DNA from 2 places in the Brevibacterium sp. Marseille-P9724 genome. Region 2 is predicted to be linked to the other one. Evidence: predicted binding sites of a transcription regulator. Region 2 holds the regulator's gene; the other holds the start of a gene.
The links. Region 2 encodes HrcA, which represses chaperone genes, less so after heat shock. Its sites were predicted from a motif close to TTNGCACTCGNNNNNNNCGAGTGCNAA; they were not measured.
Positions count from the first base shown of each region.

Region 1: the regulator HrcA is predicted to act here: its motif matches at 2,388-2,414, upstream of groL (chaperonin GroEL).

Region 1 is NZ_LR722993.1:225,934-229,578, reverse strand. It holds gene GC119_RS06970 (TetR/AcrR family transcriptional regulator) at 1-417, shown strand, start outside; gene groL (chaperonin GroEL) at 618-2,249, opposite strand; gene GC119_RS06960 (cold-shock protein) at 2,542-2,748, opposite strand; gene GC119_RS06955 (LytR C-terminal domain-containing protein) at 2,831-3,484, opposite strand; gene GC119_RS06950 (DUF3263 domain-containing protein) at 3,484-3,645, opposite strand, start outside.
Region 2 is NZ_LR722990.1:506,918-510,562, reverse strand. It holds gene GC119_RS02475 (GNAT family N-acetyltransferase) at 1-26, opposite strand, end outside; gene GC119_RS02470 (DUF3097 domain-containing protein) at 26-874, opposite strand; gene hrcA (heat-inducible transcriptional repressor HrcA) at 1,121-2,125, shown strand; gene dnaJ (molecular chaperone DnaJ) at 2,213-3,319, shown strand; gene GC119_RS02455 (16S rRNA (uracil(1498)-N(3))-methyltransferase) at 3,316-3,645, shown strand, end outside.

The DNA of each region.
Region 1 (3,645 bases), on a different contig from region 2:
GGGTCCAAAGAGCGCCTGGTGGAGGCCTATCTTCAGCAGCGCAATCAACGCTGGCAGACACGCCTGGACAACCGGTTGGCCGAAGCGCCGCGCCCACGGATCAACGCTGTATTCGAGGCTTACACCGACGATGCTGACGGCGCTGTTCACGGATGCGCATTCCTCAATGCGGCAGCTGAGTTGCGAGGGAACCACCCCGGGATCGAAGTCATCCGAAGCCACAAACAGGCTGTACTGAGTGCAGTCCGACGCTTGGTCACAGAAGAGGTTGGCAGTGAGGCTGGAGAAGCTCTGGCAGATTATGTGTTTTTGCTGCTCGAGGGCGGGATAGCCCAACACGGGGTGAATCCGGAAAGCGGCAGCCTCGAAACGGCGAAGCACGCCGCAATGGACCTTCTGAGTGCGAAAACACCATGAATTCGTGACGCCCACCTTCGCCGTCCGCAGCGCGATTCAGGCTAGAGGCCGTGCCACAGGCCGGGTCACTGCCAATGCATAGAACGCGGTCGATGCCAACAAAAAGCCAGCCACCCCAGACACAGAAAAACCGCGGGCGCAGACAGTTCGTCTGCGCCCGCGGCCTGTGCCCTAGGAGGGCGTGTTCACGGTTGGCCGGATCAGAAGCCCATGCCGCCCATGTCGCCCATTCCGCCGGTGGGATCACCCGCGGGAGCGGGTTCCGGCTTGTCGGCCACGACGGCTTCCGTCGTGAGGAACAGGCCGGCGATCGAGGCGGCGTTCTGCAGAGCAGAGCGGGTCACCTTGACCGGGTCGTTGACACCGGCTGCCAGGAGGTCTTCGTATTCGCCGGTTGCGGCGTTGAGACCGTGGCCGGTTTCGAGTCCGCGCACCTTTTCGGCCACAACTCCGGGTTCGAGGCCGGCGTTGATGGCGATCTGCTTGAGCGGAGCTTCGATGGCCACCTTGACGATGGCAGCACCGGTGGCTTCGTCACCTTCGAGGTTGAGGTTTTCGAAGGCCTTGTCGCTTGCCTGGATGAGGGCCACACCACCGCCGGCGACGATGCCTTCGTCCACAGCCGCCTTGGCATTGCGGACGGCATCTTCGATGCGGTGTTTGGTTTCCTTGAGTTCGACTTCGGTTGCGGCTCCGGCCTTGATGACTGCAACACCGCCGGCCAGCTTGGCCAGGCGCTCCTGCAGCTTCTCGCGGTCGTAGTCCGAGTCCGAGTTTTCGATCTCGGTGCGGATCTGCTGCACGCGGCCGGCGATTTCGTCGGCGTCGCCTGCACCTTCGACGATGGTGGTTTCGTCCTTGGTGACAACGACCTTGCGGGCGGTGCCCAGCAGGTCCAGCGATGCGTTCTCCAGCTTCAGCCCGACCTCTTCGGCGATGACCTGGCCGCCGGTGAGGATCGCGATGTCTGCAAGCTGGGCCTTGCGGCGGTCGCCGAAGCCGGGGGCCTTGACGGCAACCGACTTGAAGGTTCCGCGGATCTTGTTGACCACGAGGACGGCGAGGGCTTCGCCTTCGACGTCTTCGGCAATGATCAGCAACGGCTTGCCGGACTGCTGGATCTTCTCAAGAACCGGCAGGAGGTCCTTCACGTTCGAGATCTTCGAGTTGACGATGAGGATGTAGGGGTCCTCGAGCACTGTTTCCTGGCGCTCTGCGTCAGACACGAAGTAACCGGAGATGTAGCCCTTGTCGAAGCGCATGCCTTCGGTCAGTTCGAGTTCGAGTCCGAAGGTGTTGGACTCTTCGACGGTGACGACGCCTTCCTTGCCGACCTTGTCGATGGCCTGGGCAATGAGTTCGCCGATTGCCGGGTCGCCAGCGGAAATGCCGGCGGTGGCAGCGATCTGTTCCTTGGTTTCGATTTCCTTAGCGGAGTCGAGCAGAACTTCGGTCAGGGACTCAACGGCCTTTTCGATGCCGCGCTTGAGGCTGAGCGGGTCTGCACCGGCTGCGACGTTGCGCAGACCTTCGGACACGAGAGCCTGTGCCAGAACGGTAGCGGTGGTCGTACCGTCACCTGCGACGTCGTCGGTCTTCTTGGCGACTTCCTTGACGAGTTCGGCGCCGATCTTTTCGTAGGCGTCTTCGAGCTCGATTTCCTTGGCGATGGACACGCCGTCGTTCGTGATGGTGGGTGCGCCCCACTTCTTTTCGAGAACAACATTGCGTCCGCGGGGACCGAGCGTCACCTTGACTGCATCAGCCAGGGTGTTCAGGCCGGTCTCCAGGCCGCGACGAGCTTCTTCGTCGAATGCAATGAGCTTTGCCATAGTGGCTGGCTTCCTCCCTGTAAGGGGTGGCAGTTGACTAGCACTGCCAGGTGCCCGCGACGGCAGGAAGCAGAGCCTGAATCCCTTCTTCAGGCCCGGCGTCCTCTGCCTGGGCAGTGCGTTTCACCACCACTAGATTTAGCACTCTCGACCTGAGAGTGCAAATACCAATCCCCTGCCGCTGGCACCTCGCAGGGCCCACTGGGCTCCCGTCTAAGGAACACGACGAGGGGGAGGGACAGAAGACCTGTTCCTCCCCCTCGTGAGCAGTTCAGTTCGGCTGCGGCGGCTGTCAGTCGAGCGGTTCGACGTTCTCAGCCTGCGCGCCCTTATCCCCCTGCACAATGTCGAACTGCACGCGACCGCCTTCGGCCAACGACCGGTAGCCCTGCATCTGAATTGCCGAATGGTGGACGAAGATTTCGTCGGAAGAGTCGTCTACGGCGATGAAGCCGTAGCCCTTTTCCGCGTTGAACCATTTGACGGTTCCCTGTGTCATGTCATCTCCCAAGTGTGGAACGAAACTTCAGTCTACCGCCCGCAGGGAGCTTCACCGGCCCGGTTTCCAGGCCAGCTCTCGGTCAGCCCTCGGCGGGATCGCTGTCGGCGACATCCGGGCCCATGAGGATTGTCACGCCCACCTGGTAGCGACGGGACTGTTCGACGCTCACACCGCCAAGCCCCTCGGCCACGCGCTCAGCAGCATCGCTGTACTCCGAGGACGAATAGTAGACGGTCGTAGATGACACCCGGGTGCCCGCGTTGCTCACGCGCCCCATCTTCCAGCCCTGTGCTTCATACTGGTCGGCGAACTTCCTGGCCGCACCGTTGACGCCGGATGCGTTGAGGATCGACAGATTGGGATCGCCGCTTTCAGCTTCGACGGTCGTCACTCCCCCGCCGGTTGATTCGCCGTCACTCGGGGTGCTTTCACTCTGCGTGCTCTCACCGGGCTCGCCTGACTGTGACGATTTGTCCTTGGCATCGTCGCCTGCTCCAGGTTCCTTCTGCTGCTGTTCTTCGACTTTGGCTTCCGGGTCTGAGCCTGCGGAGCGGATGATGTTGACCGCACCGACGATCAGGAGAACAGCCACCAGCGCAAGAACGATGACAACAGCGGTCGCCGCTTTATGGCTGCCTGCCGATGAGACGGCCCGGTGGGCTCCGCCTCGGCGGTTTGCAGCGTCTGCTGCACGGCGTTCTGCACGGGTTTCGTACTGGTGTTTGTCTGCCATCAGCGCGGGATCCTCGCCTGTGCTCCGGTTTCCTGTCGTGAGTCGCGGATTCTGCGAAGCCGTTTGATGAGAACGGGATCTTCAGCATGGGCCGCGGGGCTGTCGAGGAGTCTGCCGAGCACCTGGAAGTACTGGGCGGCGGACATGTCGAACTGTTCGCG
Region 2 (3,645 bases):
AGAAAAGGACTTGCGCTAGGTGCCATCAGTGTCTGCCGACTGTCACAAAGTCAATGAGCTCTTCCACCCGGCCCGACAGCGTCCAGTCGACATCCCCAATGGATTTCACTGAGCCGAGAATCCGCTGCCACGCTCGGGCGGAGTCACGGTGGTCTTCGTGCGGCCAGCCGATTCTGCGCAGGACCCCGAGCTTCCAATCTTCTCCGCGTGGCACCTGCGGCCATTCGGCAATCCCAACCACAGACGGCTTCACGGCCTGCCAAATGTCGACGTACGGGTGGCCCGTGACCCTCACGTGCTCCGCCCACGGCTGGCTGGCAACCTCGCTGACAATCCGCGTTTCCTTCGTGCCTTCGATCAGGTGATCAGCAAGAACCCCAACCCGGTGCTGTGCATCCGGCTGGAACTCGACCAGCGCCTCCATGAGGTCATCAAGACCTCCCAGGGGTTCGACGACAACACCTTCGACCCGCAGGTCGTCACCCCAGATCTTCTCGACCAGCTCGGCATCGTGCTTTCCCTCAACCCAAATCCGGCTGCCCCTGGCAACCCGGGCTTTGGTCTGCACGGCTCTGCTTCCCGAGGCGGTACGGCCGGGTTGCTTGTGCACTGCCGGGCGGGGGCGCACCAGTTCGACCGGTTTGCCTTCAAGCAGATAGCCGAAGCCCAAGGGGAAGGCCTGCGTGCGGCCGCGACGATCCTCCAGGTGGACGAGAAAACCGCCGTTGGTCTTCTCCAGCTTCACCACGGCGCCGACATAGCCGGTCTGAACCTCTTCCACAACCATTCCGCGTTTGATTTCAACCCGCTGGGTCTTGGGTCGTTGGTGGGTGCGGCCAGAGGAGAGGACGTCGCGTCCATAGCGATCAGACATGAGAACCACGATAGCCGTGCGCTGGTATCGCACCGAACATAGCGCGCCGTGGTGTTGCTCGCAGCGTGTTGCTCCCAGAACCGGCGCTGAACTAGTACCAAAGGCAACCGAGGCCAGCCCCAGAAGCAGCGGGCGTTTGTATAGACGTGCACGCATCATTAGAATTGGCACTCTAAGAGTGAGAGTGCCAAAAGCGAGCGCCCGATGTGCCCGTGCAGGGCAGGGCGCGGATGGGAGCGATTCGGGATGAACGACGAGCGGCGCAGCAGAGTTCTGCGGGCGATCGTCGAAGACTATGTGGCCACCAACGAGCCCGTCGGCTCCAAAGCCCTGGTCGAACGCCACAAGCTCGGCGTTTCCTCGGCAACCATCCGCAACGACATGGCCGCCCTCGAACAAGAAGGCCTCATTGCACAGCCGCACACCTCAGCCGGCCGTATCCCCACCGATGCGGGATACCGGGCATTCGTCGACCGCATTGACGATGTCAAACCTTTGTCCAGCGCAGAGAAACGAGCAATCTCCCAGATTCTCTCAAGCACGCAGAGCATTGACGACACCCTCGCCCAGACCGTCCGCCTGCTGTCGCGGCTGACGCACCAAGTGGCCCTCATCCAGTATCCGGTGCGCACCCAGACCACCATTCGGCGCGTGGAACTCGTTCAGCTGAGCCCAGAGCGCATCCTCGTCATCCTCATCACCGACACCGGAGAAGTCGAACAGCGAATAGTCGAAGCACTCGACCCGATTGACGAAGACGATGTACGCGGTATGCGCCGGGCCTTCAATGAGGCGTTGGAAGACACGCGGCTGGATGCCCTCGAAGAGACCCTCAGTGCACTCGCAGTGCCCGTATCACTGGCCCAGACGGCAACCGCAATCGCCGAACGTCTGGTTGAACTGGCCCGCAGCAAACGTCAGGACCGGCTCATCATGGCCGGGGCTGCAAACCTGGCCCGCGCCGGCAGCGAGTTCGGCACCCACATGGGTCCGCTGCTTGAGGCAATAGAAGAACAGGTTGTGCTTCTGAAGCTGCTGGCAGATATGCAGGCCGACGGCATTGCCGTGCAGATCGGCAGCGAAAATCGCTTTGAGGCGCTGGCAGGGGCGTCACTCATCGCAACCGGCTACGGAACAGAAGACACAACGGCCTCATTGGCAGTGCTCGGTCCCACCCGCATGGACTATCCCACCACCATGGCCGCCGTCAGAGCCGTGGCGAAATACGTATCGACCATTCTGTCGGACTGACCAGCTGACTGACCTGACCGATGACTTAATGACAGCACCCCCAAATCCCCGACCTTGTGCAGACGCATCTGAACGAAAGAAGAAGCAGTGAGCGATCACTACGAAACACTGGGCGTCGAACGAGACGCTTCCGCTGAAGACATCAAAAAGGCATACCGGAAGCTCGCCCGGAAGTACCACCCGGACGTCAACCCCGGCCACGAAGACGAATTCAAAAAAGTCTCCGTCGCCTACGAAACACTGTCCGATCCGGACAAGCGACGCCAGTACGACATGGGTGGATCCACCGCTGGCGCTGGCGGCTTCGGCGGTTTCTCCGACCTTTTCGACACCTTCTTCGGCGGGGGAGGACCACGCCGTTCAGGCCCGCCGAATCAGCGTGTGCGCCCCGGTCGCGACGCCCTCGTGGAACTCACGATCGACCTCGAAACCGCTGTCTTCGGCGGAAAAGAAGACATCCGCGTGCAGACGGCAGTCACGTGTGAAACCTGCCACGGCGGCGGTGCGCGCGAAGGCACCAAACCCGAAACCTGCGGGCTGTGCCACGGTGCGGGCACCATTTCGACCGTTCAGCGGACCATCCTGGGTGACATGCGCACCCAGCAGGTGTGCGGCAACTGCTCTGGCTACGGCGATGTCATCAAAGATCCGTGCAACAGCTGCGGTGGCGAAGGCCGCGTGCGCGAAGAGAAGACTCTGTCAGTCAAAATTCCGGCAGGCGTGCACGACGGCACCCGCATCCTGCTGTCCGGCCACGGAGAAGTCGGCCCCGGCGGCGGTCCCGCCGGTGACCTCCACATCGAAGTCACCGTCCGCGAACACGATGTGTTCACTCGCGACGGCGACAATCTGCGCGCCGAACTGTCCGTGCCCATGACCACAGCGGCACTCGGCAGCACCGTGACACTCGAAACCTTTGACGGTCCGCGCGAACTGACCATCGAACCGGGAACACAGACCGGCACGGTCGAAACCCTGGCAGGGCTCGGTGCGGGCCGCCTGCGCCGAGAAACCCGCGGCGACCTGCTGGTGACGGTCGTCGTGCAGACGCCCACCAAGCTCACCGGCGAACAGAAGAAGCTCCTCCAGCAGCTCTCAGAAATGCGCGGCGAAGACACCGTTGAGCACGGCCTGGAGACGAAGTCCAAGAGCGCCTTCAGCCGCTTCCGCGAAAGGTTCGCCCACAAGTCGTGACGCTTCCGGTCTTCTACACTGACGCCCCGCTGTCAGAGGTTCGCCCCGGGCAGCGCGTGCCGATTACGGGACAGGCGCTGCACCACGCCGTGACCGTACGCCGGATGAAGGCCGGGGAAGCGCTCGAACTCACCGACGGGGCCGGTCTGCGGGTTCGCGGAGTTCTTGAATCGGCTTCTAAAGAAGTCGCCGTTCTCGCTGCCGACGAGGTGGAGCACGAGCAGCCGCCCACACCGCGGCTGGGTCTGATCCAGGCTTTGGCTAAGGGCGACCGCGATCTGGCGGCAGTTGAAACCGCGGTGGAAGTCGGCGTCGACGTCGTCGTG